Regions from separate parts of the Blautia sp. AM23-13AC genome, predicted to be linked through region 2. Evidence: a T-box and tRNA genes for the amino acid it is inferred to sense, from the RefSeq annotation. Region 2 holds a T-box; the other regions hold tRNA genes.
The links. The T-box of region 2 lies ahead of DW642_RS08215 (proline--tRNA ligase). A T-box ahead of a tRNA ligase gene usually reads a tRNA of that ligase, here a tRNA-Pro.
Positions count from the first base shown of each region.

Region 1: it has a tRNA-Pro gene. The T-box ahead of DW642_RS08215 (proline--tRNA ligase) is inferred to sense a tRNA for this amino acid. The anticodon was not compared.
Region 3: it has a tRNA-Pro gene. The T-box ahead of DW642_RS08215 (proline--tRNA ligase) is inferred to sense a tRNA for this amino acid. The anticodon was not compared.

Region 1 is NZ_QTUL01000001.1:291,344-302,213, reverse strand. It holds gene pheT (phenylalanine--tRNA ligase subunit beta) at 1-1,484, shown strand, start outside; gene DW642_RS01370 (histidine phosphatase family protein) at 1,490-2,137, shown strand; gene DW642_RS01365 (aldo/keto reductase) at 2,456-3,481, shown strand; gene DW642_RS01360 (AEC family transporter) at 3,478-4,422, shown strand; gene DW642_RS01355 (glycoside hydrolase family 2 protein) at 4,530-6,332, shown strand; gene ilvN (acetolactate synthase small subunit) at 6,454-6,960, shown strand; gene ilvC (ketol-acid reductoisomerase) at 7,118-8,137, shown strand; gene DW642_RS01340 (sporulation initiation factor Spo0A C-terminal domain-containing protein) at 8,295-8,651, opposite strand; tRNA gene DW642_RS01335 (tRNA-Pro) at 8,917-8,990, shown strand; gene DW642_RS01330 (LacI family DNA-binding transcriptional regulator) at 9,086-10,114, shown strand; gene DW642_RS01325 (extracellular solute-binding protein) at 10,415-10,870, shown strand, end outside.
Region 2 is NZ_QTUL01000005.1:163,119-173,988, reverse strand. It holds gene DW642_RS08215 (proline--tRNA ligase) at 42-1,745, opposite strand; T-box leader at 1,926-2,228, opposite strand; gene DW642_RS08210 (hypothetical protein) at 2,308-2,580, opposite strand; gene DW642_RS08205 (alpha/beta hydrolase) at 2,601-3,431, opposite strand; gene DW642_RS08200 (Cof-type HAD-IIB family hydrolase) at 3,763-4,578, shown strand; gene DW642_RS08195 (YeiH family protein) at 4,634-5,674, opposite strand; gene DW642_RS08190 (MATE family efflux transporter) at 5,741-7,090, opposite strand; gene DW642_RS08185 (hypothetical protein) at 7,207-7,764, opposite strand; gene DW642_RS08180 (hypothetical protein) at 7,984-8,526, opposite strand; gene DW642_RS08175 (hypothetical protein) at 9,242-10,714, opposite strand; gene DW642_RS08170 (MFS transporter) at 10,711-10,870, opposite strand, start outside.
Region 3 is NZ_QTUL01000003.1:252,338-263,207, forward strand. It holds gene DW642_RS05925 (ATP-binding protein) at 1-1,773, opposite strand, end outside; gene DW642_RS05930 (ABC transporter substrate-binding protein) at 1,776-3,620, opposite strand; gene DW642_RS05935 (response regulator) at 3,679-6,885, opposite strand; gene DW642_RS05945 (Cof-type HAD-IIB family hydrolase) at 7,396-8,181, opposite strand; tRNA gene DW642_RS05950 (tRNA-Pro) at 8,281-8,354, opposite strand; gene DW642_RS05955 (PcsB-like coiled-coil domain-containing protein) at 8,591-9,877, opposite strand; gene DW642_RS05960 (RsmF rRNA methyltransferase first C-terminal domain-containing protein) at 10,068-10,870, opposite strand, start outside.

The DNA.
Region 1 (10,870 bases), on a different contig from region 2:
GCGACGGCGTAAAACCGGTTGCACTTGCCGGTGTCATGGGAGGATTAAACTCCGAGATCCGCGACACGACAGAGGCCGTTATGTTTGAGTCCGCAAAATTCGCACGCGACAACGTCAGAAAGACAGCCCGTGCACTTGGAAAAGCAACGGATGCCAGCGCAAGATATGAGAAAGGCGTAGATGAGTATTCTGCCGTTCTTGGTATGAAACGTGCGCTGCACCTGATGGAAGAGCTCGGCTGCGGTAAAGTTTCCCGTACCCATTTCGATGTGAACACCGGAAACTCCATCGATCCGACTCCGATGACCGTCAGTGTCAGCAAAGTAAACGGCGTACTCGGTATCGAAGTTCCGGAAGCAGAGATTCTCCGCATTATGAAAAATCTGAACTTTGCACCGGAAATCAACGGCGATGAGCTGACCATTCAGGTACCGGCTTACCGTGAGGATATGCTGCCGGAGGGCGAAAACGATGTAGAGCGTTACCCGGATGTGGCAGAGGAAGTCATCCGTATGTACGGCTACGACCACGTAACAGATACCTTCCTTTCCGCTGCACAGGTAACGATGGGCGGCTACAATGAAGAGCAGAAAGGCGAGCTGGCACTGAAGAATACCTTATGCACCATGGGTATCTACGAGTGCATGCATTACTCCTTCTTCTCTCCTGCAGATCTGGATCTTTTGAAACTGCCTGCAGACGCAAAAGAGAGAAATGCCATCGAGATCATCAACCCGATCAACCAGGATCTGTCCCTGATGCGTACCACACTGGCAGCTTCCATGCTGAATGCCATTTCCAGAAATGAGAAACAGGGTACTCTTGAGGGAAGACTGTTCGAGGTAGCAAGCATCTATATTCCGGAGTCCCTGCCACTGACATCCTACCCGGATGAGAGAAAAGTTCTCTGTGTCGGAACCTTCGGAAACAACGAGAGCTTCTTCACTATGAAGGGCATCGCCAACACCATCGCCGAGAGCATGGACATTGAGTTCACCTACGAGCCGGTTCAGAAATCCTTCCTGCATCCGTATCAGGCAGTGAAAGTACTCTGCGAGGGTACAGAAATCGGATACTTCGGAAAAGCAGCATATGATATCCAGAACGAGCTGAGCATGCGTGCTTCCGCTTACATCATGGAGCTTGACTTAAAAGAGCTCTCCAGATGGTACGGCAAAAAACGCACCTTCCAGCCGATCTCCAAATTCCAGGAGGAGAAACGTGACCTGGCATTTGTCATGGACAAAAACATCAGCTGCGGCGATGTAGAGAACTGTATCCGCGAGGCAAACAAATACGTAAAAGAGATCCGTCTGTTCGATGTTTACGAGGGCGGCCAGATTCCGGAAGGCAAGAAGAGCATGGCGTTCACCGTCACCTTTGCACCGAAGGAAGAAGCATTTGACTTCGAAAAAGTACAGAAATTTGTCGAGAAGATCTGCAAGAAACTGCAGAATGAGTTCAACATCGAACTGAGAGGCTGATTTTTATGAAACTTTATATCATGCGCCACGGTGAAACCGCGTGGAACGTAGAAGGCAGACTGCAGGGCCAGACGGACACCGAGCTGAATGAGAACGGTGTCCGTCTGGCGAAAGTGACGGCGGAAGGACTGAAAAATATCCCGTTTGACCTTGGAATTTCCAGTCCACTGCGCCGCGCAAAGCACACGGCAGAGCTCGTCCTTGCGGGCAGAAATGTGCCGCTTACGACCGACGACCGCCTGATGGAGCTTTCCTTTGGCTCCTGGGAAGGGCTTGGATGCCGGGCAAACAATTTTGAGATTCCGTCTGAACACTTCGACGATTTTTACAGAGATCCGTTCCACTTCCGCCCGGCGGGAGACGGAGAGACGATCCAGGAGGTCTGCGACCGGGCAGAAGCGTTCTATCATGAGCTGACTGCAAAACCGGAGTTCCAGGACAAGACGATCCTGATCGCCACCCACGGCTGCTGCATGCGCGCGCTGCTGCGCAATGTCTATGAAGACAAGAACGACTTCTGGCACGGCGGCGTGCCGTACAACTGTGCGGTCAGCATCATCGAAGTACAGAACGGTGTTTCCACGCTGCTTGCGGATAATAAAATCTATTATGATCCGTCGGACTGCGTAAACTTTTATAAAGAAGTAAAATAAAAAATGATATTCAGAGGCAGACATAAAAGGAAAGTATTTCCCTTTGTGCCTGCCTCTTTAAATCGCGTTTGCCGTCTGATAGAAAGTGTGATACTATAGAAATAACGGATTTTAACACCAGTAGACAAGAAGTCCCCCGTTTCTGAAGCGGTGGGATGAATTGCTAAAAGAAACATAACGGCAGTGGCGGGCGGAGAGAAATCGGTATTCTCCACTGACATGATGCAAGTCACAGTCGAACTATTTTCGATATGTCAGACTCCGTGAAATACCGACTATGAGTTGAAACAATGAAAGCGAAAAAGGAGGAACATAAGTATGTCCATGGTAACACTGGGAAGTACAGGAATCTGTGTAAACAAGAACGGCTTCGGCGCGCTGCCGGTACAGCGTGTCACGAAAGAAGACGCTGTTTATCTGCTGCGCAAAGCGTATGACGGAGGCATCCGCTTTTTTGATACCGCGCGTGCCTACAGCGACAGCGAGGAAAAATTAGGCGCAGCGTTTGAGGGAATGCGTGAGAAGGTCTTTATCTCTACGAAGACGATGGCAAAGGATGTGGAGGGCTTCTGGAAGGATCTGGAGACAAGCCTTTCCCTTTTGAAGACGGATTACATCGATATCTATCAGTTCCACAATCCGTCCTTCTGTCCTAAGCCGGGAGATGGAACCGGCCTGTATGAGGCGATGCTGGAAGCAAAAGCACAGGGAAAAATCCGCCACATCGGTATCACGAACCACCGCATGAGCGTGGCAGAGGAGATCATTGAGTCCGGTCTTTATGAGACGCTGCAGTTCCCGTTCTGCTATCTGGCAACGGACCGTGAGAAAGCACTGGTACAGGGATGCAAAGAGAAAAATATCGGCTTTATCGCAATGAAAGCGCTCTCGGGCGGGCTGATCACAAACTCCGCGGCTGCATATGCTTTTGAAGACCAGTACGACAACGTGCTTCCGATCTGGGGCGTCCAGAGAGAAAAAGAGCTGGACGAGTTCTTAAGCTACATTGCCTGTCCGCCTGCCATGACGGATGAAATCAAGGCGATCATCGAGAAAGACCAGAAAGAGCTCTCCGGCAACTTCTGCCGCGGCTGCGGTTACTGTATGCCATGTCCGGCAGGCGTTGAGATTAACACCTGCGCGCGCATGAGCCTGCTTCTGCGCCGTTCCCCGTCCGCCAACCAGCTCACCGAGCGCGGCCAGGCGATGATGAAGAAAATCGAAGGTTGTCTCCACTGCGGCGCCTGCATGAAGAAATGTCCCTACGGTCTGAATACGCCGAAGCTTCTCGAAGAGAACTACGAAGATTATAAAAATGTACTGGCAGGAAAAACGCTGGTATGAGTAATCTGATCTTCAGCCTGAACGCGACGATGCCGATCTTCCTGACAATGATTTTGGGACTTTTCTTTCGAAAGGTTGGTATTCTGGACGAATCGTTCACAAGCAAAATGAACAAATTTGTGTTTAAAATCGCACTCCCGGTGCTGCTGTTCCAGGACCTGTCGGATTCTGATTTCTCCGCTGTGTGGGATATCAAATTCGTTCTGTTCTGCTTCTTTGCAACACTGCTCTCAATTCTTGCGGTATGGGGACTTTCCCATCTCTTAAAAGAGAGAAGTGCAAGAGGCGAATTTATCCAGGCGGCGTACCGGAGCAGTGCGGCGATCCTTGGTATTGCCTTTATCCAGAATATCTACGGAAATTCCGGCATGGCGCCGCTGATGATCATCAGCAGTGTGCCGCTGTATAATATCATGGCGGTTGTCGTTCTTGCAGTATTCCGTCCGGAACGGGAGGAGATCACGGCAGATTTTGTGAAAAAGACGGCGAAAAATATCGTGACAAACCCGATTATCCTCGGGATCGCTGCAGGACTTCTCTGGTCGGTGCTTCGCATTCCAAAGCCGGTGATTCTGCAGAAAACGGTGCAGAATATTGCGGTACTTGCAACGCCGCTCGGCCTGATTGCGATGGGTGCGTCGTTTGAGGCAAAGAGCGCGGCAAAGAATATCCGGCCGTCGATTGCTGCAGCTGCGATTAAGCTGGTCGGTCTTGCAGCTGTCTTTCTGCCGATCGCCGTGATACTTGGCTTCCGTCAGGAAAAATTGGTGGCAATCCTTGTGATGCTGGGTTCCGCAACGACGGTGAGCAGTTTTATCATGGCGAAAAATATGGGTCATGAGGGAAGTCTGACGGCAAACACCGTTATGCTCACAACGTGCGGCAGTGCCTTTACGCTGACGTTCTGGCTGTATCTGATGAAAACGCTGGCGTTTATCTAACCGGATTGCGAATATCCGCGTTGATTTTCAGTACACCAAAAGCGTGTCCGGGATTTTGTCCGGGCACGCTTTTATCAATCATAAAAATCAGAAAAAGAGGGAAAAGAATGGACTTCAAAAATGCGGTCAAAGCATTACAGATTGGAAAAAAGGAAGGAAAAAAATTCCGCCTTTCTACGGAATTTGGGAAAAATCCAGAAGAAGAGCTCCCGTTTCCGGAATATCCGCGTCCGCAGATGCGCCGGGAAAACTGGACAAATCTGAACGGATGGTGGGAGTATGCGTTCACGGAAACGCAGAAAATGCCAAAACAGCGGGACGGAAAAATTCTCGTTCCGTTTTCCCCGGAGTGCGATGCGTCCGGCGTGAAGCGGCAGCTGCTTCCAAAAGAATATCTGTGGTACTTCCGCACGATTCAGCTTCCCAAAATTCCTGCCGGAAAACGGCTGCTGCTGCAGTTCGGCGCCGTGGATCAGGATGCGGTAATTTACTGCAACGGAAAGCGTGCCGGAGGCCATCTCGGCGGGTATCTTTCTTTTTCAGTGGATCTTACGCCGTATCTCAAAACGGGAGAGAACGAGCTTGCCGTCAAGGTGCGCGATGAGACGGACACGGACTGGAAGGGCCGCGGAAAGCAGAGCCTTACCCCAGGCGGCATGTTTTACACCGCGCAGAGCGGCATCTGGCAGAGCGTCTGGATGGAATGGGTGCCGGAGACGTATCTGGAACGCATCGTGATCACGCCGGAATATGATACGGCGAGCGTAAAAGTACGGGTTTTCCTCAACGGACCGGATGCGGGACTGACGAAAAAAATTACGGTGCGGGAGAGCGAAGCGCCGGATGCGAAGGTGATCTGCGTCCGGGAGACGAGAGAAAACGAGGCGGAGCTGATTCTCGGTAATTTTGCAGGCTGGAGCCCGGAACATCCGCATCTCTATGGGGTTTCCATTGAAGCGGGAGAAGACCGCATTGAGAGTTATTTCGGCATGCGCAAATTCGGCATTGGAAAAGATGAGAAAGGAATCACGCGTCTTCTCTTAAACGGAAAGCCGTATTTCCAGAACGGTGTCCTCGACCAGGGTTATTGGCCGGAAAGCCTCTACACGCCGCCGTCCGATGAGGCGATGGTTTATGACATTAAGACGGCCAAACGCCTCGGTTTCAATATGATCCGGAAACACCTGAAAGTTGAGTGCGCAAGATGGTATTCCCACTGCGACCATATCGGTATGCTGGTGTGGCAGGATATGATCAACGGCGGCGGCCGGTCGATCCAGACGTTCCTTTTGTACCTTCCGACCGTACTGCCGTTTGTGACAACGGAATTCAGGGATAACTGTTATCCGCTCTTTTCGCGGACCTCAAAAACGGGAAGAGAGTGGTGGAAGCGGGAGTGCCGCGAGACGGTTCATCAGCTTTACAATGCACCGTGCGTGTCGCTCTGGGTTCTGTTCAACGAGGGATGGGGACAGTTTGATGCCAGGGAGATGACAGAAATGGTGCGCACTCTCGATCCGACGCGGCAGATCGACCACGCGAGCGGCTGGTACGATCAGGGAGCGGGGGACATCAAGAGCCTTCACAATTACTTTCGTCCGTTAAAAGTAAAACCGGAGGAGCGCGCGTTTGCTTTTTCTGAATACGGCGGCTATACGTATCCGGTACAGGAGCATCTCTACTCCGAAAAATCGTTCGGCTACCGCACATACCAGAACCAGGCACAGTACCAGAAAGCGATGGATGCACTGGCAGAAAAGATAAGAGAACTCACAGAACAGGGACTTGCCGCAGCAGTCTACACACAGCTTACCGATGTCGAGGAGGAGTCGAACGGCATCCTTACGTATGACCGGAAGGTGCGCAAATGGGAACCACAGGAAGCAAAAGATTTTTGCCAAAAAGAATAATTTGGTAAAATTTTTGTTGACAAAGCGAGGATAAGTTGCTAATATATTGGATAAGGCGTTGGAAGTTGTAAGAAATTGCTGAAAATCCGCGGCGCCTGCGGATGGAGGAAAGTTGGTGTTTATGGAACAGAAAAGAACATTATCCCTGCTGGTGGATAATACGCCGGGACTTTTAAGCAGAGTAGCTGGTCTTTTCAGCCGACGCGGATACAATATCGAGACGATCACCGCCGGTGTGACAGCAGACCCGCGATACACAAGAATGACTGTTGTTCTGTACTGCAGTGATGAAATGATTCTGGAGCAGATCAAAAAACAGCTGGCAAAACTTGTCGATGTGCGGGATATCAAAGAGCTGAAGCCGGACGAGAGTGTCAGACGAGAGCTGATGCTGGTCAAAATCCGTGTGAATGAAAATGAACGCCGCAATGTCATCGCCATCTCCGATGTCTTCCGTGGAAGAATCGTGGATGTGGGACAGGAAAGCCTGATTGTAGAGCTGACCGGAAACCAGTCAAAGCTCGAAGGGTTCCTGAATCTGGTACAGGGATACGAAATCCTGGAACTGGCCAGAACAGGAGTGACAGGACTCTCCAGAGGAGTCCACGATGTGCGTTACCTCGATTAACGCAGATCACATTACATACGTTTGCTAGAGGAATGAAATTTTTGTATAGAAAAGTTCATTTCCCTGACAAACAGCAAAAGGCAGAAATGCTTTTCGCTGTATAAATTGACCGACCTGCCGCCGGTCAATACATTCTATATATATGGAGGAAAATAAAATGGCAGCAAGACTTTTTTATCAGGAAGATTGTAATCTCTCTTTACTGGAAGGCAAAAAAATCGCAATTATCGGCTACGGAAGCCAGGGACATGCTCATGCACTGAACCTGAAAGATTCCGGCTGTGATGTTATTATTGGACTTTATGAAGGCAGCAAATCCTGGGCAAAAGCAGAGGCACAGGGATTCAAAGTATATACCGCTGCTGAGGCTGCAAAACAGGCTGATATCATCATGATCCTGATCAACGATGAGAAACAGGCTGCAATGTACAAAAAAGATATCGAGCCAAACCTGGAAGAGGGCAACATGCTGATGTTCGCTCATGGTTTCGCTATCCACTTCGGACAGATCGTACCTCCGAAGAACGTAGATGTAGCTATGATCGCTCCGAAAGCACCTGGCCACACAGTAAGAAGCGAGTATCAGGCTGGCAAAGGAACTCCTTGCCTGGTTGCTGTTGAGCAGGATTACACCGGAAAAGCTCTGGACAGAGCACTGGCTTACGGCCTTGGAATCGGCGGAGCAAGAGCTGGTCTTCTGGAGACAACCTTCAGAACAGAGACAGAAACAGACCTGTTCGGTGAGCAGGCAGTTCTCTGCGGCGGTGTATGCGCCCTGATGCAGGCTGGATTTGAGACTCTGTGCGAAGCCGGATACGACCCGAGAAATGCATATTTTGAGTGTATCCATGAGATGAAACTGATCGTAGATCTGATCTACCAGTCCGGATTCGCAGGAATGAGATACTCTATCTCCAATACAGCAGAGTATGGCGATTACATCACCGGACCGAAGATCATCACAGAAGAAACCAAGAAGACCATGAAGAAGATCCTTTCCGATATCCAGGATGGTACTTTCGCAAAAGACTTCCTTCTGGATATGTCCCCAGCAGGCGGACAGGCTCACTTCCGTGCAATGAGAAGAAAAGCTGCAGAGCATCCGTCAGAGAAAGTCGGAGAAGAAGTCAGAAAACTGTACAGCTGGAGCAACGAGGACAAACTGATCAATAACTAATCGGTTTGCTGTCAAATGATCCATATCGGGAGGCTGCCTTTGCGGGCAGTCTCCTTTTTTGTTCTATCGTTTTATCATAGAAAAAACACTTCCGCGCCATGCATATCCCCCAATATGATAGGGCGCGGAAGTGTTATCTTTTCTGTATTCGTTTTTTTTATGCCTCCTGACGACAGGCAGGAAAAGCACGGTAGTATTTGATATAAGAACTTAAAATATCAAAAAATTCGGAATTGGTCGGTTTTGTCAGAACCGGATGCACAGAAAGCGAAAAGAGCAGATCACGGTTTCCGCGGGTCCAGCAGACGGAAATAGCGGTGCGGATGTCTCGTTCGACGCAGGAGGACGATACCTGAAACGTTTGCGCGATCTTTGGGTACAGCGTTTTGCTGACCCGAAGGAGATAATCTTCGTCTTCCATGCATAAAGCGATACCATAGGCGAGATAGCGAAATCCGCGGTATTTTGCACCAATTCCTAAAGAGTGTAGTAGAAAGTAAATTTCAGTTTCCATTACGATGTCTCCTTTTATTCAGTTTTTACATAGTCTTTGCAGACGGGCATGCCAGAGGTGAAAGTTTGTATGGCATACGATTTTCCCCTTTCACTTATGATACGTGGAAAACGTCGAAAAATTACATATTCAGAAAGAAAAAGTGACAATATAGTAAAATAAAAGAGAATATGACACGAAATAAAGAAATAAATGTAATGAAACGGGAGAGGGAAAAATAACATTGATTTTTCAGAAGTTCGCTGGTATAATGAAAACATGATTACGGGGTATGGCGTAGCTTGGTAGCGCGCACGGCTGGGGGCCGTGAGGTCGCAGGTTCAAATCCTGTTGCCCCGATCGGTAAGAGTGTCGTTTTACGGCACTTTTTTTCTTACGGACAAAGACGTGTGCGGAAGAAAAATGAATTGCGCAGAAAAAACAGGGAGGAAGTTATGGGGAAAGTAACGATACAGAGTATGGCAAAGGAGCTGGGATTGTCCCGGAATACGGTTGCCATGGCATTAAAGGATGATCCGAAGGTAGCTCCGGTGACGCGGGAGAGAGTTCTTCGGATGGCGAAAAGAAATGGCTATCTGGGCGAAAATGTATATGTGGAAGAAGTTCGGGCACCGCAGGAGAAGCATTACAATATTATGGTTCTGCGTACGCGGGATGCCGCTGTTTATTGGGACCGTGTCGTGAGCGGCATCTCCGAGGAGGCGAGCCTCAATAACTGTCAGACGCGCGTTGCGGTCGTGACGGAGCGGGAGGAGGAGAACGGCATTCTGCCGCTCGGCCTGAATGAAAATATCGATGCGATCTTCTGCATTAAAATGCTGCCGCCGGAATATATGCAGAAACTGGTAAATCTGGGTTACCGCATCTTTCAGCTCGACCATTACTGCGGCATCGAACAGCGGTCAATGGGCGATATCGTGCGTGTGGACGGTGTGCAGCCGGTGAGTCTTCTGACGTCCCATCTGATCGGGCAGGGCATGACGCGGATCGGTTTCCTAAGTGAGCACAGCAGCACGTATGAGTCGATGCATGACCGGTATGTCGGTTTCCTTGCAGCGATGGAACAGGCGGGCATTCCGCTCGATGAGGAGCTTGTGCGCCCCAATATGGAGAGCGATCATTTTTATTACCCGGAAAATTTTGACAAGATTGTGGCGAGCTACGATACACTGCCGGAAGCGATTGTCTGCGGCAACGATATGATCGCCAAAAGATTGACAGAATCCTTCCGGAAAATCGGCGTGCGCGTGCCGGAGGATGTGGCACTGACCGGATTTGATGATGATGAGGACCGGATGCTGTATCCGTTCTTCTCAACCGTTCATGTCGATACGAAGTGGCTTGGCCGCCGTATGGTGCATGAATTTTTATGGCGGGAGGAGCACCCGGAAGCGCCGAAAGAACGGATTCTCGTTTCGGGGGAGGTTGTGGTGCGCCGTTCCTCGTGCAAGCGCCAGGGATAGAAAGAAATAGAAAAAACAGGAAAAAGTGAACAAAGAAAGAAAGCCAGGGACGCCCCGGCGGACGAGAAGAAAAACCGTCTGCCGGGGCGTTTCCGGCTCCCTTTTTGCGATGATTCAAATTCGTGCATAAATGCCATGTAGAAAAACACTAATTAATAATGCAAAATGGTGCATTTAAGGAAAGCTAAACTGAACAAAAATGACAAAAACGCAAGAATAAAAACCTCGTTAATATCACACATTAAAAAATAATAGTGCAAAATAATGCATTATATCGCCGGAAGGAAGGGAGAGAGCGAAATGCAGGAATGGACGGAGGACCGCTGCAACCTGGATATCGATATCATCGCACTGCCGGGCTGGTCGGATGCAACATCCAAAATTTCCCTTCTGATGGGCGATGAGACACAGCGACCGGACATCATCTGGTGGTGGAACATGGAAGCTGACTATACGAAATGGGTAGACGCAGGCCTTCTGATGGATGTTTCTCCGTATATGAAGAAATACACCAACATGGTTGACTACTACAACAGCGTAGATCCTGGCGTTATGTTCTATGCATCCGGAGACAACGGAATTTACCGTATCCCGGGCGACGTTGCAGAGCCGGCATGTGAGACTCTGTGGATCCGGAAAGACTGGCTGGACAACTTAGGACTGGCTGTTCCGACTACACTGGATGAGCTGGATGAGCTCAAGGAAATCCACGGAAAACAGGTAGAGGATTACCAGAAATACCTGGAAGAGTACAAC
Region 2 (10,870 bases):
CCCATCGCGATTTTTCTTCCCTTTCGCATGGTTCTGAATCATTACAGATACTGTTTAATCTCTTCCATCACATTTTCCAGCGGAATCTGTGTTTTCAGAGTCTTATCGCGGGATGCAACCTCGACAACGCCCTGTTTCATATTTTTCGGGCTTACGATGATGCGAAGCGGAATACCGAGCAGGTCGGCATCGGCAAACATTACGCCGGCTCTGACGCTTCTGTCGTCGTAGATCACTTCGATGCCTGCGTTCTGCAGATCCTCGTACAGCTTGTCCGCATATGCTCTGACTTCCTCGTCATCGACGCGGACCGCACAGAGGTGTACCTGCCACGGAGCGATAGCTTTCGGCCAGATCGGGCCGTACTCATCGTGATGTGCCTCGCAGACCGATGCTGCCAGACGGCCGACACCGATACCGTAGCATCCCATGATCGGGGTCTTGCTCTCGCCGTTTGCATCGACATAGGTCATATTCATGGATTTTGTATATTTGGTTCCAAGCTGGAAAATGTTTCCGACCTCGATACCTCTGGAGATCTTCACGGTCTTTTTGCCGCATTTCGGGCAGATGCCGCCCTCCTGGATTTTTGCAAAATCGTGATACTCGGCATTCGGAACGTCGCGCTCCATGTCGAGTCCTTTGTAATGATGCTCTGCCTCGTTGGCTCCGCAGGAAAGGTTGTTTCTTCCCTCGAGGGATTTATCATAGAGAACAACGGCATCTCCGTTCACCTTCAGGTTCACCGGTCCGATATAGCCTGCGTTCAGTCCGCATTCTTCGGTGATCACGGCTGCGTGAACCTGCTCGCCGAGGAAGTTGACCAGCTTCGTCTCGTTGACTTCGAGATCACCGCGGATGAAAAGGACAACGTATTTATCATCAACATTCTGCTGATACACAACGGCTTTGCAGGAGTTCTTTGTCTCGTCTCCGAAGAAATTGCAGACGTCTTCAATGGTGTGGACGTTCGGTGTATAAACCTTTTCGAGTGCAGCGGATTCTGCGTCTCTTGCGATGTCGGAAATGTTCTCAGCTGCTTCCATGTTGGCTCTGTAATCGCAGGAATCACACAGAACGATGGAATCCTCTCCGACCGGAGTCAGAAGCATGAACTCGTGGGAGATATTTCCGCCCATCATACCGGAATCGGATTTGACAGATACCACCTCCGGCACGCCGACACGCTCGAAGATGCGCTCGTATGCTGCGTGGCATTTCTCGTAATACTGCTCCAGATCTTCCTGGCTGGTATGGAAGGAGTAAGCATCCTTCATCGTAAACTCACGCACACGGATCAGTCCGGCTCTCGGACGGGCCTCATCACGGAATTTTGTCTGGATCTGATAGATCATAAACGGATATTTGGTGTAGCTCTGTGCATACTCGCGTACAAGGTGTACGGCTGCCTCCTCGTGGGTCATGCCGAGTACCATTTTGGCATTGTTGCGGTCGGTGAAACGCAGCAGTTCATCGCCGATGCTATCGTAACGGCCGGACTCATCCCACAGAGAAGCCGGCATGACAACCGGGAACTGCACTTCCTGGCCGTCGATTTTGTCCATCTCCTCGCGCAGGATCTGCTCGATTTTGCGCACAATGCGGCGCAGCGGCAGATAGGAAGAATAGATTCCGTTTGCCATATATTTGATGTATCCGCCTTTTACCATAATAGCATGGCTGTCGATGACACAGTCAGCAGGTCTTTCTTTGAAGCGCTCTCCTACTAATTTTTCAAGTTTCATTTTCTGATTTCCTCCTTATTCTTTGGGTTTTCAACATCTGAAGTCTTCCAGACGCGAGAACATTCCAGCCTGTCCGATTTTAAGCTTTTAGTCAACATTTTACGCATCTAACTCATCACTGAAGTAACGAGTTAGATGCTTCGTTTTCAAACAGAAAAAAGCCCTAAACCGCAAGCTGCAGTTTAGGGCGAATTTTTTTATCCGCGGTACCACCTAAATTCAGGAAAACTCCTGCACTCTGACACAAAGCATTTGTACCCCACGATTTTTGTATTTTGTAATACGCGTGATCTCTGCTCTCTGTACCTTCTCTGTAACGGGAGATCCCGGTGCAGCCTACGAAATAAATTTTTCCTGATGGATTTTCTTCTCTTCGGTGCACAGCTCCAAGACCGGTTCACGATAGATTCTGCAAAAAGCTTTCACCTGCCGCTTTCTCTCTGAATGCGCTCTGTCGCTACTGTTTCTTTTCGTCGCTTTTTCACTGCACTGATTGTAGCAGAAACCGGAAAAGAATGCAAGCCCGTTCCTTCTGCTTTTTCTGCATAAACGCCCGCCCAGGTTACAGGCCTTCCCGGTACACTCTGCTGATCGCCGCCTGGGCTTCCTCAGACTGTTTTTTCTCAATCCATGCTTTGCGGTCACTCAGGATAGCCAGCATCTCATCGACAACGTCCCCGGCGCGCGGGCTTGTGACGCGGTAGAGATAGCCGAGCATCCGCGTGGCGGTAAAGTCCGTGTTCATCTGGCGGTATGCAATTTCCCGGCAGAAGTCGTCCGGGTAACCGTTGTGTTTTAACGCACGGTACAATTCGTCATTTCTCGTTTCTGGCATTGCCTGTCTCCCTTTTTCCTTTAAACATTTACGTTCCCGCTGTTCAGGCCTTCCGTCTTTTCCTCAAGTGGCAGCCAGTCCAGTGCCTTTTTGATCCACTCATCCCAGAAATCCCATTCATGGCCACCCTTACTCTCATAGTAGACAATGTCCATGCCGCTCTCTTCCATCCGTTTATGGTAGAGACGGTTTACTTCCAGAAGTCCGTCCTCTGTTCCGCACGCCTGGAATACGGTCGGCACATTGACAGACGGATCTTTTTTCCGTGCTTCCTTTAACTGCTCGATAAGAACAGCCGGGTTTTTGTCACTCTTTGCTGCTTCGACCAGATTTCCGAAATAACCTTCTTCATGTGCAAAGCTGTCCGCTCTGCTCTCTTCCGGATTTTCCAGCACATGAAGTGCACCGGACAGGCAGATCACAGCCCCGAAGGTATCGTGATATTTCAGGCCATTTCTGAGTGCGCCAAAACCACCCATGGAAAGGCCTCCGATAAAGGTGTCTTCTCTTTTTCTGGACAGCGGAAACATTTTTCTTGTAATCTCAACCAGTTCTTCTCCGATAAACTGTCCGTGCATGGCACCGATGGACGGCTGATCCACATAAAACGCATTCTCGCCGGCCGGCATGACAACGGCAAGGTTTTTCTCCTCTGCCCATCTTTGGATTCTGGTTCCATGAACCCAGTCTGTCTCATTCCCAAAAATGCCATGCAGCAAATACAGCGTTTTAAACGGTTTTTCCTCGCGCTCCGGCTGCCCAAAGGTAAATTTGTCGACCGGCAGAATAACCTGCAGCGGTACGGTGCGCATTAAAGTTTTTGACATGAAGCTTACCTGAATAAATGCCATAATAAAAATCCCCCTGTGGATATATATTTTTCTTTATTTTACGCCTTATTTCTGCGTTTCGTCAACGTGGAGTTTTGCGTTCCTCCGGTTCCGGCTTGCACCCCGAAGCAATTCACGATATAATCATGTTTATAGCAATCCCAGAAAATAATGCAAAAAATTCAGCACTGCAGAACGTGAATTACTGCGTCACGGATTTTCGTCGTACCCCGGTACGCCTTCAAATCCGTTCCTTGTAATTCGCGCCCTGCAGCACTGCCTTTTTTGCGTTATTTTCTGGTCTTGCTATAGTTTGAATTTTTTCTGTGACAAGATAAGGAGATTTTCTATTATGATAAAGTTGATCGCAACCGATGTCGATGGAACGCTCGTCAAAGACGGCACACTTCTGATCGACCCGGAATATATGACTGTTGTTTCCAGGCTTGTCGACCAGGGCATCCATTTTGTTGTCTGTTCCGGCCGCCAGTTTTCCAGTGAACAGAAGCTTTTCGCTCCGATCAAGGACCGCCTGCTCTACATCTCCGATGGCGGAACTGTCGTGCGCACACCGGAAAAGATTCTGAAAACATATCCGATGGAAACGGCACTCTGGAAATCCATGTGCCGCATGGTACACGACGAACTTCCGTCCTGCGACTGCTTTGCCGCCACCCCGGACTACTGCCTCGCCGAAGATGCCGGAAGCCGCATGTTTCACTGGCTCCGCGACTCCTACGGCTTCGATGTCCGCGAAGTACCGGATCTATCGAAGGTAGAAAACGAGGACATTATCAAATTCACAATCTACCATCCAACCTCCTGTGAAGAGCTTTGCTCCCCAAATTTCATCCCGGCGTGGAATCATCAGGCAAAACTCGCTGTCGCCGGTAAGGAATGGTTGGACTGCAACGCCCGCGGCGTCAGCAAATGGACCGGTCTCTCATTTCTGATGAACTACTTTGGCCTTACCCCAGACGAAGTCTGCTGCTTCGGCGACAACCTAAACGACATCGAGATGCTTCAGAACGCCGGCGAAAGCTACGCCGTCTCCAACGCCCGAGCGGAAGTCATCGCCTCAGCAAAACACACCTGCCCGCCGTACTGGGAGAACGGGGTGCTGCAGGTTTTGAAAACGTTTTTGAAGGAAACGACAAACCCGTTTTGATTTAAAAAATCCAGGCATCCTATACGGATGCCTGGATTTTTAATTCTCTGTTTCTTTACAGTACCCCATGCGGCGCAATGCCGATCGCAAATTCGACTGCAATCGCTACCAGGACTACCAGCAGCGAAATGATGAATCCGTGCAGCATCGGCTTTGCGCCGGAGCGGCAGAGGGATTTGAAATCGGTGTTCAGGCCGATGGCCGCAAGGGCGGCCACCATCAGAAATTTGCTGATGGTTTTTAATGCGGCTGCTGTGCCTGCCGGGATAAGACCTAAGGAGGTCAGTGCTGACATGGCGAGAAAACCTAAGATAAACCATGGAAAAATGGATTTGATGCTTACCTTTACGGCGGTTCCTTCTGATGCCTGCGCCTTCCGTTTCAGATGTACGTTGATAGCGGCGAATGCCAGAACAGCCGGAATGATGGCGAGGGTCCGTGTCAGTTTTACCATGGTTGCGAAATCACCGGCGGCCTCGCTGAATGCGTAACCGGTGGCAACGACGCTTGATGTGTCGTTGACCGCAGTTCCGGCCCAGAGGCCAAACGCGGCATCTGAAAGACCCATCCAGTGGCCGAGGATCGGGAATACGACGATCATGACCGTATCAAATAAAAACGTTGCGGAGAGGCCATAGGCAATGTCCATATCGGTCGCCTCGATGACCGGCGCGATTGCCGCGATCGCGGAACCGCCGCAGATACCCGTGCCGGCGTTGATGAGGCTGCTCGTCTTCCAGTTCAGTCCAAGTGCTTTTCCGATCAGTGCGCCGAGGCCAAAGCACGTTGCCAGGGTAAATACCATAACCGTCAGGGAAAATCTTCCGACCGTCAGCACCGTGCGGATATTCAGGCTCGCCCCGAGCAGAATAATCGCAAATTTCAGGATCTTCTTTGATGTAAATTTAATTCCAGGCGCTGTCACGCTGTTCGGCTTGTAAAAGGCATTCACAATCATACCGATAAACATGGCGATGACCGACGCCCCGATAAAGTGCAGGCCGGCGCTCTCCTCCAGGCTTTCCAGGAATTTCGCCGCAGCGGCAATCACCAGCGCAATCGCCGCTCCGGGAATCAGTTTCTTTGCGTTTTTCATAATAATAACTTCCTCCAGATGTATCGTTTTTTCTTTCTCTCTCCCCAAAACATTCCGTATTTTTCATCACGTCTGATGCTGCCACTTCCCGCTTCGATAGCGAAGGACAAAGAAAATGGCACGAACAACCCAGTCCATCGTCATGGCGACCCAGACACCGAAGACGCCGAATCCCATACGCACACCGAGCACATAGCTCATGCCGATTCTGCAGATCCACATGGAAAGAATCGAGAGAATCATGCAAAATGCCACATCATTGGACGCGCGGAGTACATTCGGCAGATTGAAGGCAATTGGCCAGATTATCATACAGCAGATGCCGTGGTAAACGATGATATCTTCCGTCATGGCTGTTGCCTCCGCAGACAGACTGTAAACGTGAAGCACCGCCGGAAGTGCCGCGATGACACCGAGACAGCAGACGATCATCATGCCATAAATGATGATGTGCAGCTTTTTCGCATAGTATTTTACCTGCTCATAGTCTCCCGCTCCCGCGCACTGTGCGCTTACGGTCAGCACTGCATTTCCGATCGCCATACCGGGCAGTGTCTGGAAGACAGCAATCGTGTTGGACACGGCATTTGCCGCGATCGACGCTGTTCCGAACTGTGTGATCATACTTAAGACCATAATTTTGCCGAGCTGGAACATACTGTTCTCGAGGCCGTTCGGAATGCCGATGCCAAGGATTTTTTTCAGCATATGGAAATCCGGTTTTAATTTCACCGGATAAGAGCACCGCACTGGATACCGCTTATTATGTACGAGAACAAATGCTGCCGCAGCCGCGTACATACGTGAAAGCAGCGTCGGAATCGCAACGCCGTCCACGCCGAATTTCAGCGCATAGACCAGAAGCGCATTTCCCGAAATATTGATCAGGTTCATGACGATGGATATTTTCATCGGCGTTTTCGAATCACCCTGCGCACGGAAAATGGCCGCACAGCCGTTGTAAACCGCCAGAAACGGAATGGAGGCCGCTACGATCATCAGATAAATATTGCAGTTTCTTTCTACCTCTGCCGTAATGTTTCCAAACACAACATGCAGAATAAACGGCTTTAAAAGATAGACCGCCGCCATGATCACAACTGACAGCGCCGTTGTCACCAGCAGAAGCTGGTCAGCTGCCTCACATGCTTTGTGTGGCCGCTTCTTTCCGATATACTGGCCGCACACGACGGCTCCGCCGGTTGCAATCGCGGTGAACATGTTGATCAGCAGAATAAAGATTGTATCAATCAGCGACACACTCGACACCGCCGCCTCGCCGACACTGGATACCATAATTGAATCCGCCATGCCGACTGCGATGGCAAGAAGCTGTTCAATCAGAAGCGGCACAATCAGCCGTTTCAGATCCGCATTGGAGAACAGGTCACCATCCCGTTCCTTCAGATAATTCATCTTTTGTTTCCTCCATTTTCATACCTTCTCTGTTGATGATTTTTCACGCATGTGTATTACACTCATGCTGTTTTTATCTTACCTGCATTTTTACGTAAAAGCAAGAAGAACCGGCATCATTTCTTTACCGGTTCTCCATTGATTGCCTGTACCAGGACTTTGTCAAATCTTGCGTATTTTTTTACTTCTTTCATCAGCGTATCGAGGTCTTTCACAATCTGCTCGCGCTTTCCTGTCGGTCCTATGAAATATTCTCTGCTGCCCATTTCCAGCAGATTTCCTGTCGTTCTTGTCCGTACGCCGAAGGTAAGTCTTCTGCTTCCCCGTCGGTAATAAATCGTATAGGTACGCGGCACATAGTTAAACAGGGAACTTTCTATTTCAGAAACCGTATAAAATTCACCGCTCTCCTTCGCCGCCGCATACCGCCTGTCCTTCAGGCAGTCCATTTCGGCTACAGAAATAAAGCAGATCAGATAGTCCAGAAACGAAAACACAACCAGAATCAGTGCTTCCACGATTCGCCCCGTCTTTGTTTTATCCAAAATGTGAACATAGATATCTCCGTAAAATACCTCAAAGAAAAGAACAATACTCAAAATAATCTTAATCCACGGCCAGAGACGGGATTTAATTTTCCGGTTCACTTTAAAGACATTAATCCATTCAAGCAACTGTTTATCCTCCACCAATGTAATGATGTTTGTATTTATTTTACACTCTTTTCTCCGTAAAAACAACAGGGAAGCAGAACACTTTCTGTTATAGTTCACTGGTATCAACGAACTGTAATTCTAAAACATTTCCTTCTTTCTTTTTCCAAATTTGCGTATAAAAAGGGAAGTGGCTGGTAATTCATAGGATCTTACTGCCATTTCCACTCTTCTCATACTTTATTTACTTTCCGTATACTTGACACCGTATGAAGTGAGGAGATCACAAAATTCGTCGGCACTGAGCGGAATGATTCTGCTGCCCAGTCCGCGAAACTTATCAAATAACATGATGCTGGTAAATGGATGATACGTACACCAGAATAAACTCCCATCTTTCTGTTTCGATATATTGAAGAAAAAATGATCACCGTATCTTTGTATCACAGTGAAATCTTCCCATTCTATCTTTTTTTCATATTCCAAAAAAGATAGCTTTATTCCCCATTCATAAATGTAAATTTGTTTTAGTAAAAATGTCACGGTTCCATAAGCTGCTATGCTTAATAGCAACATTATCTCTATTAGTAATATAATATTTGTTTTTAATGAGTTTGATTGAATTTCATCTTTTCCATTTACCCACAAACTCGCCACGTAATAATCACTAATAGCACACACTATCAGATCTCGCCGGTAGCAAATTTTCCCCCTACTACTTTCATATAATTTTCTCCTCGCTATTTCTTTCGACTGTGCAATATTCGCACCACTGGTATCCATGGTATTCATCATATATCATAAGAATAATTTACTCCCTGCTTTCCATCGCTGTCAAACAGTCCGATGACATGTGAAAAATACAGAACTTACTCCGAGATCCAACACCTTGGATTTGGGATCATAAAAACATAAATTTAACCAAATCAAGCAAGTAGCGAAGCGGATTGCGAATATCCGCTTTGACAATACGGATTTCTGTGTGAAAACTTAAAATTGATTATTTGAGAATCGAAAAAAGCATGTTATACATAGATGGATCAGATTAGAACGTGATAGGGATAGTCTAGTCTGGTGGTTGTTCCTTTTTTGTTCTATCTTTGCAAATCATATTGTTCCACGTTTCCGCCCATGCTAAAATAAAGAAAAATATTCTTTACTGCAACAAACCCTGATTTAGTGCTGCTACTCATACAGCACATTGTCTACTATAATCGAACGAAAAAAGAACGATTTTTAGTGAGTATGTTCATCCTTTTCTTGTCCTTTCCTGTTATCTTAACACGCTCTGTAAAACAAACAAAGTGCGTAAGTCTTGAATTTTTTCTTAACTTACACACTTTATTTTACACCTCCTCGAAAAAAGTTGGAAAATGATTGACACTATCCATGGGGGCTGCCAGAACCCTGCTTTTGCCAGCCATTTTCTTTTCATAGGGATTTCTCCTATTTTTTATTTCGAACATAGAATATGCATCTTTTTTGAGGTGTGATTTTTCTATATCTGAATATTGCTCTGCTCTAATGTGTTATTTCCGCCATCTGTTACCCAGTCTTCCAAAATCACATCACGAATCGCTACGTGTTCTTCACCATTGCAATGTTTATTTTTTCTGAAAACAAAGTTTTTCTTTATTTTATTTTCCGTTACCAATCCATGTCCCCTTGCCATAACCGCTGCAGCGCAGAGCAGGTAACTGAATCCGTCGCAGGAATTTTCCTCACATATTAAATTTTCTATATAATTTCCTTTAACAACCACCGTTTTATTTTGATGGTTTTCAACAGGTGGAAGCCATGTCTGCGTTGTGTGATGCACTCCCCAATTCCAGTCAAATCTTCTTCCTTCTATCCAAGCCGCATAAAACATAAAGCAATTTTGCACATCTTTTAAATAGTTGCTTTTTATAATAATATTCCTCACATAATTTTCCCGTAATTCCGATGGTGCATCTGCATCAATCATCGAATATCCGGCAGACACTGTAATTCCCCTTTCACATTCTATGATCGTGTTTCCTTTTATTTCCACATTTTCAATACCACTTTTATTGCAGCTTGTTGGTTTATAATTGATGCCTCCGGCTCCTATTCCTATTGCAGTTCTGGTTTCTCCTACATTTTTTCTTCCATGCATCTTGTTATTTATAAACTTTATCTCTCTGAAAAATATCTTTTCTACCTTTCCTGTCATGGGCGACCCTGCAGATGCAGATAATCCTGTCAGTCCAAATTCAATTTCATTATTACACACTATAAAATTCTGACAATAGCAGGACTCATTATTTATATAGTTTGCCTGCGCTGCAATCACCGTGTCATCTGATCCAATCAACTTTGAATTTGTAACGCTTATATCTTCTATTCTGCAATTCTTAAAAACCGGAGTACTGTCAGGATTCGCAGAAAGTCCCGGAACAGACATAATATTGCAGATGGAATGTCCTTTAATGCTGCAATGATCAATCATAACATCCTTCAACAATGTATTTTCAAGATTCTTCTTATCCGAAAATCCTGCTGTAAGTAATACATCCAATGCCACGACACAGTCTGTTCCATCTTCCTTTTTCAAAGGTTCTGTCCAAATTACACAGTCTTTTACAAGAATATTCTGGGTCATGCCGTTTCCTTCACTTGCTCCAATCACAAGTCCGCTAAAAGCATAATCTTTCATTTCGCAATTTTGAACCACAATATTTTTTATCGTCTTTCCTCTGTTATCAATTCGGATAGATATACCTCCCCCGCATATTTTCAAATTACTAATTTTAACATCTGACGATGCAATCAGCAATCCCAAATCCGTCTCATTTTGTATAACAGCACCATTTCCTTCAATTTGCATATTCCTACAAATATAAATAGTTTTCTTTATGAAATAATGTTCATTTTTTTGAAGGGTTACGATACATTTCTTATCATCTGACTGTTTCTCTGCTATTTTTATTACTTGTCCTAAATCTATCATTTTATATTCCTCCTGTCATTCAGTTCTAATCGAATCTGCGGCAAGTTCTCTTCCAGCTTATAAAATTTAAGCATAATAAATTCCACAATGCAAAAAGCTGCAGGAATCCACGATGACAATGCTATAATCATAGCATTAGTTCCCGCTGTCTGAACA
Region 3 (10,870 bases), on a different contig from region 2:
GCCCAGTTCACTCTCCACATCAATGGTGCCTCCCATTGCTTCAACCAGATTTTTAGTAATAGCCATTCCAAGACCAGTTCCCTGTATCTTATTCGTCATAGAACTTTCAGCACGAGTAAAAGCATCAAAAATTGTATCTTTGAAATCTGCCGACATTCCCATGCCATTATCGCTGACTAAGAAACGGTACTTTGCGTAGACAGATGATTTTGTCTCACATTCTTCTACCAGAAACTGAATTTTTCCACCTTCCTGCGTGTACTTCACTGCATTAGAAACCAAGTTGCTGAAAATCTGCATCAGATGAACCTGATCTCCGTTCACCCACTCGTGCCGGATGTTTTCTTTTATGATTGTAAGAGTCTGATTTTTTTCGTCTATCTGTGAATGGAATATGGTATTGAGTTCTGTAATAAAATCCAAGATGGAAAAATCGGTATACTTAAAAACTGTTTTTCCTGCCTCAATTTTGCTCATATCCAGAACATTATTAATAATTCCTAACAGATGCTGTGATGAAATGTCTATTTTATCTGCATACTCTATTACTTTCGCTTTATTACCGGCATCATGTCTGATCAATGATGTCATGCCGATAATTGCATTCATTGGTGTACGAATATCATGTGACATATTGGACAGGAAATCCGTTTTCGCCTTATTTGCATTTTCAGCGGTCTGCAAGGCTTCCGTTGTAATGTCCTTTGCTTTTTTCAGTTTTTTATTGGACTCCTCCATATCCTTCATTGCCTGCGTCTGAATCTCATTATTTCTTTTTTCGTATTCAGCTTTTTGCTCAGCAAGACTGCGTCTGGAAATACTGTAGAATAATCCGGCAAAAAGCAAAAGTATAAAACCTGCCATGAGTATTGTTTCAAACACTATTGTTTTCTGATAATCTCTTAGTACATTATCTACAACACTTTTTTCTACAATACAAATCAGCATGGTGTTATTATTTTCTATCGGACAGTATCCCAGATAGTAAGGTTTGTCACTTTCCACAAGTTCTACCCCCTGTTCTCTGCCATCCAGCTTTTTTTGAAGAGAATCAGCCTCTTCCTCAGTGATAGCCTGATCTCCTTTTAAATGCTTTAACAAGAAATAGTTCCTGAAAAATTTATCTTCTTTCTGATTTGTATAAGTAATATTTCCGTCGTTATCCAGCATAAACAGATACGCATTCCCGTTATAGCTTTTCACACTTAACATGGAATCTAATTTTGAATGATCATACAAGGTTCCAATTGCCGTATAAGTTTCCCCCTTAATCGTATATTCCTGACATGGAATTGCAACCAGATAACCATCTTTTTTCTTCTGGTTGTAATCAAGAGAAACCAATTTTCCAATATTATATCCGTTCCTCAAATCCAACAAAAGTTTACTTGGCATGTCAACCCGAAGTTTTGTTCCATCAGTGGTTATTGCCTTTCCATTTTCCTGGAGAAATATAAGTGTACTTTCAGATTCTTTCTGCCATGCCTCAAAGAACTTCTTGTTTCTATCCAGTTCAATAGATCTCACTCCCTCTTGAGTAAGAAAATCCTCAAGCATATGCAGCCGACTGTAGTATCCATTCACCTGCAGATCATAGGTCTGCTGTATCTGTTCAACAACTGCTCCCATACTGCTTTTCCCGTTTTCTGCGATATAGCTGTTCATCCTGTTCAAAAGGAGCTTTACAAAAATTAAGTTTAAAAAGATAAGAATTAAAAAGAACAATGGTACTATCATCTTTTTTCTTTTTGTTTTCGCCTGTTCTGTTCCCACTTTTATTTTTCAACCTCTATATAATCTTCCGGTGCTGACGGCTGCTGTCCGTTTTCCATTGCTGCGGTCCATGCACTTGATAATGTTGTGTCCTTAATCTGCTCGATCTCACATCCCGGATTTATTTTTTTCAAAACAGACATTGTGGTGTCTGTAAGAAGAATAGAGTACTCCTTTTCTTTGTCGATTTTTTTCTTATTTACTTCTATGTCCTTTAATGAGAATCCATTTTCCTCCTGCCTGACGATTATTTTCATACCGGATGCAATTGGTAATTCATATTTATTGGTTATATGGAATTTCTCATCAGAATCAGCAAGATATTTCTCCGCAAGTTCATAAATCTCTTTGCCATTGATTTTTGCCAGGTATAATGGTGTATCTAAACTCTTTGCTGTCATCAGACCAACCCGGCTGCAGGTACACTCCCCTTTGTAAATGGAGGAAGTAAAATAATAATATGGTGCCAAAGCCAGCTGAGCATCCTTTTCTTCTCTAATCGTAGTTAAAATAGAAGATGCCGCATCACGACCGTTTTTATCATTTAGCGAAATGGAATATTCATTTTCAAAATTAACTGTGGTTTCTTCTTTTGAATCCTTACTGTTCATTGTGCTGCGAAAAGCATCATAAGCCTGTGTTTCATCCATTTCCCCTGACAATAATCCGTGAACAGCCTCAAGACTGGCATAAAATGATTTTTGAGCAGAATATCGGATATAAACAGAATTATTATTAATTTCATCTTCCAGTCCAGGTACATCTTCCATCATGTTTGGAACATCTACATTTAATGAAATTACACCCTTTCCATCTGCGATCAATGTTTGTCCTTCTTTTGAAATCATACACTCCAGGACATCGAATGCCAGGTCCAGTTTTTCCTGATCTTTTTCCAGTTCTTTGTTAAATGCAATATTCAGAGAAGGGGTCATATTTATAAAAGCTTCATCCGAAATCTGTGAAAAAAACGGTATACGAGTTAATTCTGCATCCATCTGTTCCTGAAATTCCTGCATAAGTGCCGGATAACCATGAAACATTGCTGCTTTTCCCTCAAGGAACATCTGCGTTGCAGTATTAATATCGACGCTGATATCATCACTTGTAAAATGTGAGTCCTTCAAGAATGTATTGGTTTCTGAAAAAATACGTTTCCATAACGCATCATCAAATGCGATATCCCCTGATGCACTTTCAGCTGAGCTTCTCCATTCGATTCCATCCAGACTCATGAATTCCCTAATTGCACCTGTCTGAATCACCTCATGAGCAGACCAGTCTTCTGCAAGATCCAGGGAATACGGTTTTATACCATTATCATAAAATTGCTGACATGCCTGTGCATATTCCTTATAGTTTTTCGGTATCTTGATTCCATACTGTTCAAACAATGTCTTGTTGGCAATAATCGTCTGCGGTATACCGCAGATAGGAAGCCACTGAATCTCATTTTTTGAATTTTTATAATATTGCAATGCATAGGAGTAATACCTGGAAACCACGTCATAAGAAGCAAAATCCATTAGATATGGCTCTAGATCCTGTGCATCTTTTCCAGAAAATCGACGTACGGTTATGATATCCGGCAGTTCACCATGTTCCTCAAAATAGCTATATAAATCGGTATCATTGTTACCGGTAATAAACTCAATATCCTGATCTGGAAACTGCTCATGGATATAGGGTACAATATTTTTCATTAAACGATTTTCCCACAGATACACGGTAAGGTGATCGTCATTTTTAGATACTGCTTTTTGAGATTGTCCACAGCCAGACAAAACAGTAATTGTTAAAAGCACACCTGGCAGTAATGCTATCAGACATTGTTTTGCCTTTTTCATCCTCGTATTTTCCTCATTCTTTCCTGATAAAATCATTAATTCAATAATTGGGAAACAATTACAGCCAGTTTTCCAGAACATCATTCAGCTTATTCATATCCAGCGGTTTCGCGATATGTCCATTCATGCCTGTATTTTTTGCCAGCTGTACATCTTCTGCAAAAGCATTTGCTGTCATGGCAACAATCGGTAGTTTTCCCTGTTCACCCGGAAGGCTCCTGATTGCTGCGGTTGCCTCATAACCATTCATGACAGGCATTTGGATATCCATAAAAATAAGGTCATACAAGCCTTTCGGAGAAGCTTCTACTTTTTCAACTGCAATTTTTCCATTTTCTGCCGTTTCCACTTCCGCCCCGGTCATCTGCAGAATTTCAACAGCAATTTCTCTGTTTAACTCATTATCCTCGACCAGCAGAATTCTTTTTCCTGTGTAATCTGCTTCAGACAGCTCATCCAGATAATTTCTTGCTGTTTTTTCTTTTCTGCCAGAAGTAAACTGCCGCAATGTAGCCGCCAAACGGGAACGGAACAGCGGTTTTGCAATAAAAGCATCTACGCCTGCAGCCTTTGCTTCTTCTTCGATCTCGCTGAATTCATAAGATGTCAGTACAATAATGGTAATCTCTTTCCCTATCCGTTTCCGGATCTGTCTGGCTGTTTCAATTCCGTCCATATCCGGCATTTTCCAATCTAAAATAACAGCAAAGTAATCATTTTTTAGCTCATGATGTGCATAACAGCGCTCAACGGCTTCTCTGCCGGAGAGAACCCATTCGCCTGTAATCCCAATCTCCTTCAATGTGGCAACTGTACTTTCACAACATGTCTTATCATCATCCACAACCAGAACAGGTAGATTCATCAGATTTCTGTCCTGTTCTTTTTCTTTTTCCTGAAGTTCCAGATAAATTGTTACTGTAATTTTAGTTCCCTTATGTAAGGTGCTTTCCACTTTAATATTACCATTCATCAGGTTCACAATATTTCTGCTGATTGCCATTCCCAGACCTGTTCCCTGGACTCTGGTTGTCCGATGGTCATCTGCGCGGCTGAAAGGATCAAACATGATTTTCTGGAATTCCGGTGACATACCGATCCCATTATCCTCAATCGTAAATTCATAGCATCCAAGTTCCGAAAATCCGTTTGGCTTTTCCTCTATAGAAAAAGTAATATTCCCGCCATCCGGTGTATACTTAACCGCATTACTCATCAGATTCACAAATACCTGCTGGATTCTCAGGCTGTCACCACAGACACTCTCATGTTCAATGTGATTAATGTGTATATCTAAATTGTGTTTATGTTCATCAATCACCGGTTTTGTGAGTGTTATAAGATTATCCACCAAATCTGGCAGATTGAAATCCTCCTGTGCCAGCGTCATTTTTCCACTTTCAATACGTGCCATATCCAGCACTTCATTAATCAGCCCCAGCAGATGACGGCTTGATTTTGTAATTTTGCTGAGACATTCAATGACTCTGTCCTGGCTCTCAATATTTGCTCCTGCAATTGCTGTCAGGCCGACAATGGCATTCATCGGTGTCCGGATATCGTGTGACATATTGGAAAGGAATTCTGTTTTCGCACGGTTTGCATTTTCTGCAGACCGGTAAGCCTCTTTCAGTGCCTGACGGGATTCAATCTCTGCTTTCTTCTCCTGTGTCACATCCATGGATGCCAGCAATACCTTTTCCAGCTTTCCATTCTTCCATTCCAAAGGAATATAAGAAGCGATCTTATAAGTCTTTTCATCCAGGCTGCAATACTCAAACTTATAAATATCATTTTCACTTTTCAGATTCTTCCGGATATTTTCCGGTGCGATCAGGATGTCCATAGTTTCCAATGGTTCCAGTGTCTTATATTTTTCAAGAACCTGCATCTGAAAATCATGATAGAATCCCAAAGGTTTATATATCATCTGTCCATTCAGGTTATAGAATTCATATCTGTCATTTTCCAGATCACAGACAACAAAGCGGTCAACCAGACGCACAATACTCTGAATTATCTGCTCCATGGAAGCATTATCCGCTGCCATCTGCAGATGCCGTGCGCTCTCTACCTTTGTCTCTGTGATATCACGCAGAAAGATCATGGCATATTCTGAATCCTCTATTTCGCCACGTATGACCACATTGCGGACCCATCGTTCTTCTCCATTCAGAGTGATACGGCACTCTAAAGCCAATTCGGTTTCCAGACCCTTCAGCCTTTCTGCAATATAACCACGGTCGTAAAAAGAGGATACCGCCTTCTTATCTGTCTCCACAACATAGGAATCCACAAAATGACGGATCAGTTCATCCCATGTATGACTCTGTTCAAAGACTGTCATCAGGGACGGTTCAACCTTAAAGGTATCAAAAGTATTCGCTTCCAGATTTACATAATACTCACACAGGTCTGCTTTCGTAAAAGCCCGGTGGAAAGCAGCAGATTTTTGTGCCTGCATGGCCTCTTTTTTTTCCGCATCAATATTAATAAAAATCCCGGCAATCCTGCTGGCAGAACCATCCAGACGGCGTATTACTTCTGCCGATGCCCGAAACCACTGGTATTGATTATCCTTCATTCTCATACGATACTCTACCTGGTATTTTATCTGGTTCGTCTTATCCTTAATTGCCGCCTGAAGCTGCACCATTACTCTTTCTTTATCCTGTGGATGCAGAAGATCTGACCAGGATTCCAGTTTATTCGGAAAGTCCAGAGTGTCATGATAGCCAAGCATTTTTCGGAATTCATGACTCCAGTTTGCATTCACAATCTCACTGTTTTCGTCACAGTCAAAATACCAGAAGCCGGAACAGATAGCCTCATTGAGCAGTGTCAAATTTACATGATCCCAGTTGACCTGTACGGACATAACCCAGATCTGTCTGCCCGCCTCATCTGTCGCATCCTCTTTACAAAGCCGTACATTTTTCACTGTACCGTCTGCTGTAAGGATCTGTGCTTCCCCTGTTCCGTGAAGCTGCAAAAAACGGTCTCGCTCCAGTCTATCTTCCTCGTCATAAAAGAAGTTTCTCAATGAGCCTTTTGTCTGTTCCATGAAAGTATCGAATGTATATCCTGTACTATGCAACAGCAGATTATTCACAGACAAAATAGACAGGTTTTGGTCATAAGATCCTGTCATTATACCTACCCCGCCATTATTTTCCAGTGTTTTCTGTACGGCCTGTGACATAGCCTGTGTCTGTCCCGTTACAGCCTCACCTAAAGAATATATTTTGTCTTCATACTTTTCCATTTTATAAAAATCCTCTCTCTGTTTTATACTTCATTATCCTGCTTTTATCTGTATACAGAGAACCTGTCCCTGCCAGTTTTACATTTACGTTATAATATCCTACAAAACGTGAAAAACAGGTATACGGATTTGAGAAGTTGCAGCCGCTACACACAATATTCACACAAAATTCTCTTTATGTTTTCAATTTTTATAGGCTTTGCCAAGTGAGCATTCATTCCTGCTGCCAGACACTTACTCCGATCGTTCCTGCTGTAAAACGGTATCTGAGGCTTTTTTTATTTATCTGATTTTTTTCTGTTTCCATGGAACTTCTGAACGCTCACCTCCTGGTATCATTACAAATATACATAAAAACTCATTTTTATATTACCATGAAATTTTTTACTTTGCAATGCACATACCTTTTCAGACGCTGCTTTTCTTGTTTCCTTTTTCAGAAAATTGCAACCAAAGGGGCGCACCTGAAAATTTCTTTTCAAATGCGCCCCTTCGCTTTCTTTTTTTCTGTCAGATCAATCCGTAATGCTCCATCGCCTTTGCCACGCCGTCCCGCTCGACGGTATCGGTTACATACTCTGTGTACGGATCCAGAATCTCATCATGTTTTCCAAGCGCAATGGTGTGTGCGCCGCACCGGAACATGGTAAGGTCGTTGCTGCTGTCGCCAAATACGTATGCATCTTCTTTCTCCAGCTGAAACTGTTTCAGCGCATAGTCCACAGCTGTTCCTTTGCTGCAGCCGTGCGGAACGATTTCGTATACACCGCCGCGGCGATCCATGATATCAAACTCCTGCTCAAATTCACGGTACATACGTTCTATATCAGACTGTGCATCGGTTACGATACAAAATTTATCGTAAATGATTCCTTTTGTCTCCGCTGTCTCCGCGAGTCCGATTCCGACAGCAGCGAAATAGGCACGGGTCTGCTCGACCTCCCGAAAACGGGATACCTCCGACGAAAAATAAACATTATCCGTTCCCTCCAGAATCATGCCGATCCTGCACGCCTTTAAAATAACCGGGATTTCCTCACAGCGCTTTTTCGGAATCGTCTGATGCATCAGAATTTCGCCGTCCCGGCGCAGATAGGTCCCGCAGCCGCACAGAAATCCGGAAAACGGAAGCTTTTTCAGCTCCTCGGGCAGCTCCGACCAGGTGCGGCCGGTATTAATAAACGTAAGATTTCCTTTTTCCGCTGTCTTTTTCAATGCATCGAGCGCGCTCTGCGGAATTTCTTTTGTAATCTCACTCAGTAACGTTCCATCAATATCAAAAAATAATGCTTTCACAAAAATTTCCTCCTCGTGTACTGTTTCCTGTTCTCTTTCTGACATACGAAAAAATGCCGAAGCTCTTGATTGTCAAGGCTTTCGGCATTTTCATTCCAGTCGAAGCGACGGGATTCGAACCCACGACCTCTGCGTCCCGAACGCAGCGCTCTACCAAACTGAGCCACGCTTCGATTTTATTTGTTTTCTGAACTCTCGTCCGTCAACAATAGCTATTATATATGATGTCTATAGGAATGTCAACACCTTTTTTGAAATTTTTTTAATTTTTTTTATTATTGCTTCAAAAGGTACATTTCACACGGGTTTGCGGCCTTTTTGGTGTTCTTTTAGAATGACAGTTTCTGAGAAAGTCAAAAAAAGAGATATGCCGGAAGTTCTGTTCCGGCATATCTCTTATCTTTGTTTCTCAGCTCAGCTGATATACATCTGCATACTGCACGCCGAAGCTCAGCGCCTCGGAATGGCTGCTGCAGAAGATGTCTACGTGGCCGTAAGCGGTTCCGCGGTCTTCTACCGTGTAAACCTGGCCGTTGATCATCAGTTTCGTTCCGAATGGTACACCGCCCATGGCAATCGTTCTGCCGGCGGTCGGTGTGGTTCCGCTCGCGGTGGATCCGCCGGACCACTGTCCGGTACAGATGGAACAGGAGCAATAGCCTGTCAGTTTAAATCTTCCAAGGTATGTTCCGCTGGAGGAGCTGCTGGAAGTATCTGACGCGGATGGACTCCCCGTTGTCGTGGAGGATGCGCTGCTGTCCGAAGAACTGCTTCCGGAGCTGCTGCTTGTATCGGTATCTGCTTTCGCTGCGGCATTTGCTGCTTCTGCGGCTGCGACTCTTGCGGCCTCGGCTGCCTGTTTTCTGGCGGCCTCTGCCTCAGCTTCTGCGGCAGCCTGCTGTGCGGCGGCTGCTTCCTCTTCTGCTTTCTTCTGCGCTGCAATCTCCTCTTCTTTCGCCTGACGGATCAGGTCGTTGATTGCATCTGCTTTGCTGTTGATTTCATCTACCAGTGCACTCTCGCTGGATTTTGCATCGTCCAGCTCTGCGGAGTAGGTACGGAGTTCCTGATAAGCTGCTGCGTACAGCTCCTGAATGGCTTCCTGCTGATCGCTGCTCTGCTGCTGCAGTTCTACGATCGCTGCCTGCTCTTCCTGCACCTGTGTTTCTTTTTCTTTTACCTGGTCTACCGTGTCCTCATACTCCTGCATAAGATCGCGGTCGAAATCGGAAATTTTCTGTATGTATTCTGCCCGGCTGATCAGCTCTGAAATGCTTTTGGAAGAAAAGAGCATTGCCATGTATCCGTTTCCGGAGGAATTTTCATACATATACTGGATACGGAGCTTCATCGCCTCGTACTGCTCTTCTTCTTTTGCTTTTGCATCTTCCAGATCTGCCTGAATCTGTACCAGTTCGTTCTGCTTCGCATCATACTGATCCTGAAGCTCCTGCAGACGGTTCTGCAGATCGTCCAGCTGCTGGTTCAGTTCGGAAAGATATTCTTCTGATTGTCCCTTTTTGGAATTGAGTTCGTCAATCCTGCTCTGTATGCTGTCAAGCTGAGACTGTGCGGCAGCCTGTTCTGCCTGAGCATTTGAAATTTTCTCCTTTGTACTGGCACCATAGCATGGCAGAACGGTTGCTGCCGTAAGCACTGTGGCCAAAACCAGGCTGAATAATTTCTTTTTTTTCATGTCGTACACCTCATACTTATTACGTTCTGTTGCTGATTGTCACTCCAAGTTACTGCGGAAAATGGGCCTTTTTTCCCGCCGTACTTTGCCATTATAACACAAGTATGTCTGAAATGAAAGTCTTTTTTAATTTCTGTTAATAACTTTGTAATATTTCGACGTTTTTCCTGCAAAAACTGGCATGATTTTTCTACTTTCTCCATCCAACAGGGTACTTATTTTTCAAGGTTCCATTGACCAGTTTGCCCCATCCAAGGCCGAATCCATCGACGCAGACCAGCTTCCAGCCCGACGGCGATGCGGTCTCTCCCGGCTCTACGGAAATTGTCTCACCGTGAAGATATTTTTCGGTACGCTCGTCATCTGCCTTTAAATTCATGTAATCTTTGAACTTGTCCGCGGAGAGTGTCACGGCAAACGGCTGTGACGGCTCGAAACGGTCTTTTTTCAGTTCACCGAGATACAGACCGTTCCGCAGGAAATGAAGATTCCGCACGCCATCCGGCAGGGACGGGGAATGGTATACTTTTCCGGCGCGGACTTCCAGTTCCTCCACCGGGATCGGTGCTGTCATCCGGGACAGGAAATCGGAAAGGATCTGTTTTTCTGCTTTCGACGGACCCGGTGCTTCCGTTCCACGGTCTTTTTTCCGGTTTTTCTGTTTTTTGTTTTTCTTTTCGATCGGTTTTTCTTCTGTCTCATAAGGAATGGCTTCGCCTTTTTTGCGGAACAGGGCAAGGTAATGGCCCTCGCCGTTCATTTTATGCGGCCAGATGCGCACGGTCTTTTCGATCTCCGGATCGCCGTTTCCCCAGACTGGATTGCCTTTTGAAAAACCTTCGTAGCCTTCCATCTCGATCAGTTCCATTTCCGGGAAGTTTTCCAGAAGGAAAGAAACGGTTCCCTCGTCCTCCTGCGGGGCGAAGGTACACGTCGAATACATCATGAGGCCGCCCGGACGCAGCATTTTGACAGCATTCGAGGTGATCTCGC